DNA from 2 places in the Cupriavidus sp. R6-3 genome. Region 2 is predicted to be linked to the other one. Evidence: riboswitches for the same ligand, from Rfam matches in the RefSeq annotation. Region 2 holds a riboswitch; the other holds the start of a gene.

Region 1 (6,214 bases), on a different contig from region 2:
GGCAAGGTCAATCCGACCCAGGCCGAGGCGCTGGCGATGGTCTGCTGCCGCGTGATCGGCAACCACACCACCATCACGCTGGCCAACGGCCTGGGCACGCTGGAACTGAACGCCTACAAGCCGGTCATCGTTTACAGCCTGCTGCAGTCCGTTACACTGCTGGCCGACGCGGCGGCCAGCTTCGCCGAACACATGGTGGCCGGCGTCGAAGCGGACCGGGCGCGCATCGCCGAGCTGCTCGAACGCTCGCTGATGCCGGTCACCGCGCTGAATCCGCATATCGGCTACGACAAGGCGGCCGAAATCGCCAAGCTCGCGGTGGCCCGCAACCTGTCGCTGCGCGAAGCGGCGATCGCCTCCGGCCATGTCACCGCCGAGCAGTTCGAGCAGTGGATCGATCTGAAAGGGATGACGCGCGAGGTGTAGCGCCGCGGCGCACCGGTGCTGGCGGACACGTCCACGACCGCGCATGCGGCCGCCCACACATGGAACGACCCTATGGACCGGCCCCGCGCTGCCGCGGCGGCCGGCGACAAACCCGCTTGAGACGGGCAGACGACGATCGGGGATAACAACGATCGCATTGACGAGATGATTCCTGCTCCCATTCCCGCCGATGACCAGCGGCGCCTCGACGCGCTGTACTCGCTGAACCTGCTCGATACCGCCGCCGAAGAGCGCTTCGACCGGCTGACCCGCCTGGCCAGGCGGCTGTTCGACGTGCCGATCGCGCTGGTCAGCCTGGTCGATGCCAGGCGCCAGTGGTTCAAGTCCTCGTTCGGCCTGGCCGCCCGCGAAACGCCGCGCGAGCAATCGTTCTGCGGCCATGCGATTTTGCGCGACGACCTGCTGATCGTGCCCGATGCGCTGCAGGACCAGCGCTTTCACGACAACCCGCTGGTCACGGGCGCGCCCGGCGTGCGTTTCTATGCCGGCTGCCCGCTCGCGGTACGGGGCGGCGCCAAGGTCGGCACGCTGTGCCTGATCGACACCGAGCCGCGCGAGTTCGACAAGGACGATCAGGCGCTGCTGCACGATCTGGGTCGCCTGGCCGAGCAGGAACTGGAGTCGGCGCAACTGGCCTCGATGGACGACCTGACGATGCTGTCGAACCGCCGCGGCTTCTCGGCGCTGGCGCAGCATGCGCTGGCGGTCTGCCAGCGCCAGGGAATGCCCGTCACACTGCTGTTCTTCGACATGGACGGCTTCAAGGCCATCAACGACCGCTTCGGGCACGCCGAGGGCGATCTGGCGCTGGCCGCCTTCGCCGACCACCTGCGCCAGGCCTTCCGCGAGTCCGACCTGATCGGACGGCTGGGCGGCGACGAGTTCGTCGTGCTGCTGGTCGACGCCTCGGCCGACCAGTGCGACGCGATGCTGGCCCGGCTGCGGCAAGTCGTGGACGCGTACAACGCGCAGAGCCAGCGCGGCTATGCGCTGGATTTCAGCGCCGGCGCGGTCGCCTTCGATCCCGCCCGGCACACCGGCATCGCCGACCTGCTGGCGCAGGCCGACCAGGCGATGTACGCCAACAAGGCACGCAGGAAGGGAACGCCGCCCGCCGCGCCACAGTAACTCGCGTTGCGGCCGCCGCCGCGCCGTGTTACTGTCCGCCCATCCAGGAGAAAGCGAGCCTGCGGCGCGACAGCGCGGCGGCAGCGCTGCCGAAGGCGTACCCCCGAAACGCTCAGGTACCGAAGACTGGAGACGACAACGAACTGGAGAGCGCCGCCATCATGGTTCAGCGATGACGGCCGCCGAAGGGGCAAACCGGGTCCGGGGCGGACGCGGTGAATCTCTCAGGCAAAAGGACAGTGGGGGCAGCCGGGTTGGCATCGACGATGCCGGCCGGCTGCCCCTTTTTGCATCCTGGAGCCTGAAATGAAAGTCATCGTGATGGGGGCCGGCGTGATCGGCGTGGCCTCGGCGTGGTATCTGTCCAAGGCCGGCCATGAGGTCGTCGTGCTCGAGCGCAATGCCGGCGCGGCACGCGAAACCAGCTTCGGCAACGGCGGCCAGATCTCGGTCAGCCATGCCGAGCCCTGGGCCAACCCCTCGGCGCCGCTGAAGCTGCTCAGCTGGCTGGGACGCGAGGACGCACCGCTGCTGTTCCGCCTGCGCGCCGACCCGGCGCAATGGTCGTGGGGGCTGAAGTTCCTGCGCGAATGTCCGGCCCGGCGTTCCACCCGCAACATGATCCAGCTGCTCAACCTCGGCACCTACAGCCGCGCCAGCCTGCAGGCGCTGCGCGCCGAGACGGGCATCGAATACGATCATCTGACCCGCGGCATCCTGCACTTCTATACCAGCCAGAAGGAATTCGACGCGGCCATCGAGCCGGCGCGCATCATGCGCGAGCTGGGCTGCGAGCGCCGCGTGATCGGTCCCGACGAAGTGGTGAAGCTCGAACCGGCGCTGGCCTCGATCGCGCCGCGGCTGGCGGGCGCCACCTACACCAGCGAGGACGAGTCCGGCGACGTGCACCGCTTCACCACCGGGCTGGCCGCGCTGTGCGAGGCGCGCGGCGTGCGCTTCCGCTACGGCGTGCGCGTGCAGCGGCTGCTGGCCGAAGGCGGTCGCATGCGCGGGGTCGAGATCGCCGACGAGACCGGCGCCTACACCGTCGAGCAGGCCGACGCCTATGTGCTCGCGCTCGGCAGCTTCAGCCCGATGCTGGCGCGGCCGCTCGGCGTCAAGCTCGATATCTATCCGGCCAAGGGTTATTCGGCCACGCTGCCGGTGCTCGACCCGGAGCGCGCGCCAAGCGTCAGCCTGACCGACGACGAGTACAAGCTGGTGTTCTCGCGTCTGGGCGACCGGCTGCGCATCGCGGGCACCGCGGAGCTCAACGGCTATTCGATGGAGCTGAACCCGGTGCGCTGCGAGGCCATCGTGCGGCGCACGCTGGAGATCTTCCCCGGTGTCAGCCGTCCCGAACTGGCGCGCTACTGGACTGGCCTGCGACCCGCGACGCCGGGCAACGTGCCGTATATCGGCGCGAGCGCGGTGCAGGGGCTGTACCTGAACACGGGCCATGGCACGCTGGGCTGGACCCACGGCTGCGGCTCGGGACGCGCGATCGCCGAGCTGATCAGCGGCCGCGTGCCGGAGGTGGACTTTGGCTTCTGCGGTCCGCTGCCTGAGGCGCCACGGATGGCGCGGCCGCTCGCGCCGGTGGTGGCGGCGCGTGCCGCCGCGTCGGAGCCGGCAGAGGTTTGATCCGGGGTTTGATCCGGGGTCTTATACGGATCTGATACGGATCTGATACGGATCTGATACGGATCTGATACGGGCCTGAAACAACGACACCGGCGCGGCATGGCATCGCCATGCGCGCCGGTGTTTTCGTTTCATCGTTGGCGTGGATGCGTCCGGGCACGCCTCGGGCACACCTTGGAGATGCATCAGGACAAGCATCGGAACACGTGTCGAGCATGCATCGCGCACGCACCGGGCCCCCGCATGCCGGCGAAAGCGTACCCGTTTCTGCGTGCCCCTCGCGCAAACCGTACCCGTTTCTGCGTACCCGTTCGCGAGCGTCGATGGGCCGGCTGATTGCGATGAAACCGCCGGTAAAACCGGCGTGCCGGCAGGCGATGGATAGCGGCGCCGTACCCGTTTCTGCGTCGCGCGAACTCAATCAATATGGACGCCGCGCGCAAAGCGTACCCGTTTCTGCGTGCCTGGCAGCGGTGCGAAACCAGGTCCGGCATGACGGTGCGATGCACGGCATCGCACCGTCACGCCGTCGCACCATGGCACCGTCGCATCATCCCGCCATCGCCAGGCTCAGGCGATGGTATCCACCACGCCACCATCGACCCGCAACGCGGCACCGGTGGTCGCCGATGCCTGCGGCGAACAGACGTAGACCACCATGTGCGCGACCTCCTCCACCGTGGCCGCGCGCTGGAGGATCGAGCTGGGCCGATGCGCCTTGACGAACTCGGCGGCCGCCTCCTCGATCGACAGCCCCGCCTTCTGCGCGTCCTCCCGCAGCATCTCGCGCAGGCCGTCCGACAGTGTCGGCCCCGGCAAGACCGCGTTGACGGTCACGCCGGTGCCGCTGAGCCGTTTGGCGAGGCCGCGCGATACCGCCAGTTGCGCGGTCTTCGAGAAGCCGTAATGGATCATGTCCTCCGGCGTGTTCAGCGCGGACTCCGACGAGATGAACACCACGCGGCCCCAGCCGTTCGCCGCCATCGCCGCCGTATACGCCCGCGCCAGCCGCACGCCCGACATCACGTTGACATCAAAGATCCGGGTCCAGTCCTCGTCGCTCAGTTCATAGAAGTCGCGCGGACCGTAGATGCCGGCGTTGTTGACCAGAATGTCCACCGCCGGCTCGGCGGCCACGATTGCATCGCAGCCCTCGGCGCCGCCGACGTCGGCCGCGACGCCGCGCACCGTGGCGCCCGGCACCTCGCGCACCACGTCGGCAATGGCGCCCTCGACGGTGTCCTGCTTGCGGCCATTGACGATGACGGTGGCGCCGCTGCGCGCGAGGCCGATGGCGATGGCCAGCCCGATGCCCGCGGTCGAGGCGGTGACAAGGGCGGTCTTGCCGGTGAGATCGATCTGCATGAGTGCCTCCTGAATCAGTGGGACAGCAGGGCAGAGGATGCAAACGGTTGGCGAAAGCCGTACGCAGAAACGGGTACGCTATTGGAGAAAATCGCCACCACCGCCGTATGCCGCGGACTAGTGGCGGCGTTCGCCTCGTGCGTCGCCCGCTGCGGGAAACACCACGCGCACCCGCAGCCCCGGCTCGTTATCTTCCAGCGACAGCGTGGCGCGATGCACCTGGGTGATCTCGTCGACGATGGCCAGGCCCAGGCCGCTGCCGCCGCTCGGTGCATCGGGCAGGCGGTAGAAGCGATCGAGCACGCGGGCGCGCTGCTCGGGCGGGATGCCGGGACCGTTGTCGGCGACCATCAGCGCGACGCGGCCCGCATCCGCGCGCTGCACGCGCACGTCGACCTTGCCGCCGGCCGGCACATAGCGCAGGGCGTTGTCGATCAGATTGGTCAGCAGGATGCGCAGCGCGTCGGGGTCGCCCTGCACGGTCAGCCCGGCCGAGTCTCCATCGCGGCCATCGTGACCTTTGTCGCCATCGTGACCAACCCGACCATGGCGACTATCGGCACCGCCATCGCCATCGGTAGTGTCGAGCCCCAGGTCGATATGCCGATCGAGGGCGGCCTGCGTCATCTCGCCGACCACCGTCGCGGCCAGCTCGCGCAAGGCGACCGGCTGATGGCCAGCGACGGCCGCGCCGGGCTCGTGGCGCGCGAGCGTCAGCAACTGCGTCACCAGATGCGTCAGCCGCTCGAGCCCGTCGCGCAGATTGCCGACCGCCTCGCGGCGCGCCGGCTCGCTGTCGGCGCGTTCGACCAGTTGCGCCTGCAGCTGCAGCGCGGTCAGCGGCGTGCGCAGCGCGTGCGCGGCATCGGCGATGAACGCGCGCTGCGTGTCGATCGCGTCGGACAGCCGCGCCAGCAGCAGGTTGAGCGCCTCGGTCAGCGGCGCGATCTCGGCCGGCATCTGCGCCACCGCCAGCGGCGACAGCGCATTGGCATCGCGCTTGCCCACCTGCCGCGCGATCTCGCGCACCGGCCGCAGCCCGCGGCCGACCGCCAGCCAGACCATCCAGCCCAGCAGCGGCAGCAGCAACAGCAGCGGTGCGACGGTGCGCAGCGCCATCCGCGCCGCCACTTCGCGGCGCGCGCTCATCGGCTGTGCGATCTGCACCACCGCCGGCCCGAGCTGCACGCTGTAGATGCGGAACTCGCCGTCGTCGGTGCGCACATTGGAAAAGCCGAGCTCCGCGCGCGGCGGCAGCGACGGCCGCGAATGCGACAGATAGAGGCTGCGGCCGGTGCCGTCCCAGATATGGATGACCACGTCCTCGTCGGAACGGAACAGATTGTCGGTGCCGGGTGGCAGCGGCGGCGGCAGCGATGGCATCGCCGGGCCGCTGAACTGGCTCGGCAGCGCGAGCGCGACCTGGCGCATCTGGTAGTCGAACAGCGCGTTGGCCTCCTGCCGGGCCTGGCCGTAGATCAGCGCGGTGGCGGCGGCGATGCCGGCCAGCAGGCCGAGCGCCAGCCACCACAGCAGGGTCCGCTGGATCGATCGCATCAGCGCGCTCCTCCAGCGGCTTCATTGTCCTTGCCGCCGTCTTTCTTGCTGCCCGTCTCGCTGCCCGTCTCGC
Region 2 (6,214 bases):
CCTTGCGGACCGTGGTAGACCGCGTACATCGACGCCATCACCGCCAGCAGCACCTGCGCGGTACAGATGTTCGAGGTCGCCTTTTCGCGGCGGATATGCTGCTCGCGCGTCTGCAGCGCGAGCCGGTAGGCCGGGTTGCCCTGCGCGTCGACGGTGACGCCCACCAGGCGGCCCGGCATCGAGCGCTTGTAGGCGTCCTTCACAGCCATATAGCCGGCGTGCGGGCCGCCGAAGCCGAGCGGCACGCCGAAGCGCTGCGAATTGCCGACGGCCACGTCGGCGCCCCATTCGCCGGGCGCGGTGAGCAGCGTCAGCGCCAGCAGGTCCGCCGCGGCGACCACCAGGCCGCCGGCCGCGTGGACCGCATCGGCGATCGCGCGGTAGTCCGCCACGTCGCCGTTGACGCCCGGGTATTGCAGCAGCACGCCGAAGGCATGCGCCTGCGCCGCGTCGGCGGCGGGACCGACCTTGACCTCGATGCCGAGCGGCAGCGCGCGCGTGCGGACCACTTCGATCGTCTGCGGCAGCACGTCGTCGGCCACATAGAAGGTATTCGACGCGTGCTTGTTCACGCGCTGCAGCAGCGTCATCGCCTCGGCCGCGGCCGTGCCTTCGTCGAGCATCGACGCATTGGCGATATCGAGGCCGGTCAGGTCGGTGACCATCTGCTGGAAGTTCAACATCGCTTCCAGGCGGCCCTGCGAGATCTCCGGCTGGTACGGCGTGTACGCGGTGTACCAGGCCGGGTTCTCGAAGATATTGCGCAGGATCACGCCCGGCGTCAGCGTGTTGTAGTAGCCCTGGCCGATGAAGCTCTTGAACACCTTGTTCTTGCCGGCGATGCCGCGCAGCTTGGCCAGCGCGGCTTCCTCGGTCAGCGGCTCGGTGAATTCGCCCAGCGGCATGCCGTCGCGGCGGCGGATCGCGGCCGGGATGATGGCATCCATCAGCGCGGCGCGGCTGTCGTAGCCCAGCACCTTCAGCATGTGCTGCTGTTCGGCGGCGTCGGGACCGATATGGCGGTGGGAGAAGGCGTCGCGAGCTTCGAGTTCAGCCAGCGAAGGGCGAGCGGATTGAGCGGCGTTCATGGGCAGGGGAGCGTTCATGGCAAGTGACTCGGAGAGGCGGGCCGGGACATGGTGGTCAGCCATGGCCCCCGGCGCCGCGGGCGGGGCGCCGGGCTCAGGCGCCGACGCTGGCCTTGTAGGCGTCGGCCGTCATCAGGCCGTTGACGTCGTCGCTGTTGGCGGGCTTGATCTTGAACAGCCAGGCGTCGAAGGCGTTGGCGTTGACGCTCTCGGGCGCGTCCTTGACAGCGTCGTTGACGGCGACCACCTCGCCGGCCACCGGCGCGTAGATGTCCGACGCGGCCTTGACCGATTCGACCACGGCCAGCGCGTCGCCGGCGCCGACCGTCTTGCCGACCTCGGGCAGTTCCAGGAAGACGATGTCGCCGAGCGCATCCTGCGCGTGATCGGTGATGCCGATCGTCAGCGTGCCGTCGGTTTCGACGCGCACCCATTCGTGCGACTCGGTGTACTTCAGGTCAGCGGGGAAATTCATCGAGATTCTCCAATTTCAGATTCTTGTGTCGCGCCGCCGCGTGCCATCGGGATGAAGGGGGCCGCGGGGCGCAGCGTGACCGGGTGGACGATGTCCGATGCGAGCTGTCAGCTCACGAGTGCCTTGCCATTGCGCACAAACGGCAGTTTAACCACAGTCGCAGTCAGTTTGCGGTCGCGGATCAGCACCTGGACTTCGCTGCCGAGCGCCACATCCTTGGGCAGGCGCGCGAAGGCGATCGATTGGGACAGCGTCGGGCTGAAGGTGCCCGACGTGATCTCGCCCTCGCCGGCGGCGGTCAGCACGGTCTGGTGCGCGCGCAGCACGCCGCCCTTGTCCCGCAGGATCAGGCCGGCGAACTGCTGGCGCTGGCCGTTGGCCACCAGCGCGGCCTTGCCGACGAAATCGCGCTCGCTCTGCAGGTCGACCGTCCAGGCCAAGCCCGCGTCGAGCGGCGAGGTGTGGATGTCCATGTCCTGGCCGTACAGATTCATGCCGGCTTCGAGGCGCAGCGTGTCGCGTGCGCCGAGGCCGGCGGGGCGCACGCCGGCGGCATGCAGCTTTTCCCAGACCGCGGCGACGTTGTCGGCCGGCACCACCAGCTCGAAACCGTCCTCGCCGGTGTAGCCGGTGCGGGCCACCATGATTTCGCCGATCGCGGGGTCCTCGACCACCATCGCGTTGAAGGGCTTGAGCGATTCGCTGGGCTGGGTCGACGGGAATGCGCTCCAGACCTTGGCACGCGCATTCGGGCCCTGCACGGCGACGATCGCCAGCGGGGTCGCGCCATCGAGAGCGTTATCGGTACGGCGCGGGGTGATCGTCACGCCGGCGCCGGTGGCGGCGTTGCGCTGGCGGATCCAGTCGATATCGCCGGTCGCGGTGCTGGCGTTGACCACCAGGCGGAAGCGGTCCTCGGCGAAGAAGTAGACGATCAGGTCGTCGATCACGCCGCCGTTCGGGTCGAGCATGCAGGAATACAGCGCCTTGCCCGGGGTTTGCAGCTTGTCGACGTTGTTGGCGAGCAGTCCGCGCAGGAAGGCGCGGGTATTGGGGCCGGCGAGGTCGACGACGCACATGTGCGAGACGTCGAACATGCCCGCATCGCTGCGCACCGCGTGGTGTTCCTCGATCTGCGAGCCGTAGTTGACCGGCATGTCCCATCCGCCGAAATCGACCATGCGGGCGCCGAGGGCGCGGTGGATGGCGTTGAGGGGCGTGGCCTGGAGCGTCATGAATTCCTCGGAGCGTGGCATCGTTCGGTCCGGCGCGCGCGGCGCGCCAAACAAAAAAAGGGTCATCCGTCGCGCGGCTCGGTGCGAACCGTCGCGACGGATGACCCCCTCTGTCCTCGATACCTGAGAGATTACGGCCCGGCTTGCCGTCCTCGTCGGACTGACTGGCCACGCCGTGCGCCCCTTCGGTGGACACGCTCATCATCCAGCTGATGAATGACGGGTGTCGCTCTCCAGAGTTCGGCATACATCGTGTGCATGCTGCATGCCGATCCGCCCGGTCCATGGTGCCTGAGAGTTTTCGGGTGATTCCCCTTCGGCGGCGCGAATGACGATACAGTCGCGCGCTCTCCCGGACGGATGGCGCGACTCTAACCGCAGCCTTGGCGGCTGTCAACGCGAGAGCGGCGCGTCGCAGGAGTCGGTTCCGGAGCCTCGGCCGGACCCGCCCCCGTGTTAACATCGCCGGCTTCGACCCATTCGCGACGCGTCCACAACGCGTCGCGCCTGCGGCCCGCGTCCCTTGCGATGCGGTCCGACCTCCGGCTGTACCCGACCTCCGATCCCCGACCGATGACCCACGGACTGAACGCCGCCCAATCCGAAGCCGTCCGCTATCTGGACGGCCCCTGCCTGGTGCTCGCCGGCGCGGGCTCGGGCAAGACCCGGGTGATCACGCAGAAGATCGCGCATCTGATCGAGGACAAGGGCTTCGAGCCCCGCCATATCGCCGCGGTGACCTTCACCAACAAGGCCGCCAAGGAGATGCAGGAGCGGATCGCCAAGCTGATGGAGGGCAAGACCCGCGACGGCAAGCGCATTCCGCTGCGCCAGCTGACCGTCTGTACCTTCCACTCGCTCGGCGTGCAGATCCTGCGCGCCGAGGCGGAGCACCTGGGCCTGAAGCCGCAGTTCTCGATCATGGACGCCGACGACTGCTTCGGCCTGATCCAGGAACAGCTGGCGACCACCGACAAGAAGCTGATCCGCAGCGTGCAGAGCACGATCTCGCTGTGGAAAAACGGCATGGTCGATCCGGAAACCGCGATCGCCGAGGCAACCGATGCCGACCAGCACCAGGCCGCGCTGATCTACCGCAACTACGTCGCCACGCTGGCGGCCTACCAGGCGGTCGACTTCGACGACCTGATCCGTCTGCCGGCCGAGCTGTTCGCCCGCGACGAAACCGTGCGGCTCAAGTGGCAGAACCGGCTGCGCTATTTCCTGGTCGACGAATACCAGGACACCAACGCCTGCCAGTACCAGCTGCTGAAGCTGCTGGCCGGCGGCTCGCATCTGCGCGCGCCCGCCTTCACCGCGGTCGGCGACGACGACCAGGCGATCTACGGCTGGCGCGGCGCCACGCTGGACAATTTGCGCCTGCTGCAGACCGACTTTCCGAACCTGAAGGTCATCAAGCTGGAGCAGAACTATCGCTCCACGGTGCGCATCCTGCAGGCGGCCAACGCGGTGATCGCCAACAATCCCAAGCTGTTCGACAAGACGCTGTGGAGCGAGCACGGCATGGGCGATCCGATCTCCGTGACGCAGATGAACGACGAGGAGCACGAGGCCGAGTCGGTGGTGTTCAAGCTGTCGGCCCACAAGTTCGAGCGGCGCGCGCAGTTCCGCGACTACGCGATCCTTTATCGCGGCAACCACCAGGCGCGGCTGTTCGAACAGATCTTGCGCCGCGAGCGCATCCCATATGTGCTGTCCGGCGGGCAGAGCTTCTTCGACAAGGCCGAGATCAAGGACATCTGCGCCTACCTGCGGCTGATCGCCAATCCGGACGACGATCCCGCCTTCATCCGCGCGGTAACTACGCCGCGGCGCGGCGTCGGCAATACCACGCTGGAGGTGCTGGGGACCTTCGCCGGCCAGGCCAAGGTCTCGCTGTTCGAGGCGGCGATGATGGGCGGCATCGAAGGCAAGCTGCAGCCGCGCCAGCTCGAGCCGCTGCGCACCTTCTGCGAGGCGATGGTGCGGCTGGCGGACCGCGCCGCGCGCGACCCGGCCACCGAGGTGCTCGACGACCTGATGGAAGGCATCCACTACGAAGCCTATCTGTACGACACATTCGACGAGCGCCAGGCCCAGGCCAAATGGACCAATACGCTCGAGTTCCTCGACTGGCTCAAGCGCAAGGGCACCAAGCCGGAGGCCGCCGATGGCGAGGCGACCGGCTTCGACACCGCCGATGGATTTGGCGACGAGGGCAAGAACCTGCTGGAGCTGACGCAGACCGTCGCGCTGATGAGCATGCTCGAAGGCCGCGAGGAAGATCCCGACGCGGTTCGGCTGTCGACGCTGCACGCGTCCAAGGGCCTCGAGTATCCGCATGTGTTCCTGGTCGGCGTGGAGGAGGGCATCCTGCCGCATTGCCGCGAGGACGAGGACCTGAGCGACGAGAAGATCGAGGAAGAGCGCCGCCTGATGTATGTCGGCATCACGCGCGCGCAGCGCAGCCTGCATATCAGCTGGTGCAAGAAGCGCAAGCGCGCGCGCGACACCTACTCGTGCCAGCCGTCGCGCTTCATCGGCGAGATGAAGCTCGAGGAGGCCCCGGCACCGAAGGACGAGACGCCGGCGATGAGCCCGAAGGACCGGCTGGCGGGCCTGAAGGCGCTGCTCGGCACCAAGGCCGCCACCGGCTGAAGCGGCTGAGGGGGCTGAGGGGGCTGAGGGGGCTGAGGGGCTGAGGCGCAGCGCCGGGTACGCCCGTCCCTTCGTATCGGCGTCGATACAAGGCAGCCAGGGCCTGCAACATCCGGCTGCTACGGTGGCGGATCGCCGATCGGACTTTGAGGGCGCAGGCGCGTGGCGCCGAAGCGCCGAGAGAACAGCCGAATCGCCGGCCCTTGATGTCGATCAAGTCCTGCGCACGCTGGTCTGGCTAGCATCGAAGCGGATTCCTCAGAAGGCCGCCGATGGCAACGACCGTTCCGCATTTCGCTTCCGAAGCCGTTCCCGAAGTCCCTGCCGAAGCCGCTTCCCCAGCCGCTCAGCATGCCGCCATCCGCCGCGGCGATCTCGCCGATTTCCGCGCGCTTGCGGAACGCATCGACGTGAACGGACCGCGCTACACCTCGTATCCGACCGCCGACCGCTTCGATGCGGGGTTCGGCGACGAGGGGTATCTGTCCGCGCTGGACGACTGCCGGGCAGGGGGCGCCGCCGCGCCGCTGTCGCTCTATCTGCATATCCCCTTCTGCGAGAACATCTGCTACTACTGCGGCTGCAACAAGATCATCACGCGCGACCACGGCCGCAGCGCGCGCTACGTTCGCTACCTGGCGCGCGAGATGGCGCTGGTGGCGGCCCGGTTGGACGAGCGCCGGGCCGTCGTGCAATCGCACTGGGGCGGCGGTACGCCGACCTTCCTCGACCCCGGGGAAATGCGGCAGGTCATGGCG

What was found. A riboswitch is a leader RNA that binds a small molecule or an ion and turns the genes downstream of it on or off. The one in region 2 is predicted to bind glycine.
Region 1: linked by a shared signal. The riboswitch ahead of AC6EI8_RS08775 (D-amino acid dehydrogenase) and the one ahead of gcvT (glycine cleavage system aminomethyltransferase GcvT) in region 2 are both predicted to bind glycine.

The regions. Positions count from the first base shown of each region.
Region 1 covers NZ_JCBAJO010000033.1:26,159-32,372, reverse strand. The annotation lists partial or broken gene AC6EI8_RS08785 (lyase family protein) at 1-426, shown strand, start outside; gene AC6EI8_RS08780 (GGDEF domain-containing protein) at 592-1,575, shown strand; glycine riboswitch at 1,709-1,825, shown strand; gene AC6EI8_RS08775 (D-amino acid dehydrogenase) at 1,882-3,219, shown strand; gene AC6EI8_RS08770 (SDR family NAD(P)-dependent oxidoreductase) at 3,790-4,584, opposite strand; gene AC6EI8_RS08765 (ATP-binding protein) at 4,702-6,141, opposite strand; gene AC6EI8_RS08760 (response regulator) at 6,141-6,214, opposite strand, start outside.
Region 2 covers NZ_JCBAJO010000071.1:1,546-7,759, reverse strand. The annotation lists gene gcvP (aminomethyl-transferring glycine dehydrogenase) at 1-1,106, opposite strand, end outside; gene gcvH (glycine cleavage system protein GcvH) at 1,183-1,563, opposite strand; gene gcvT (glycine cleavage system aminomethyltransferase GcvT) at 1,671-2,798, opposite strand; glycine riboswitch at 2,899-3,045, opposite strand; glycine riboswitch at 3,067-3,163, opposite strand; gene AC6EI8_RS13175 (UvrD-helicase domain-containing protein) at 3,372-5,456, shown strand; gene hemN (oxygen-independent coproporphyrinogen III oxidase) at 5,729-6,214, shown strand, end outside.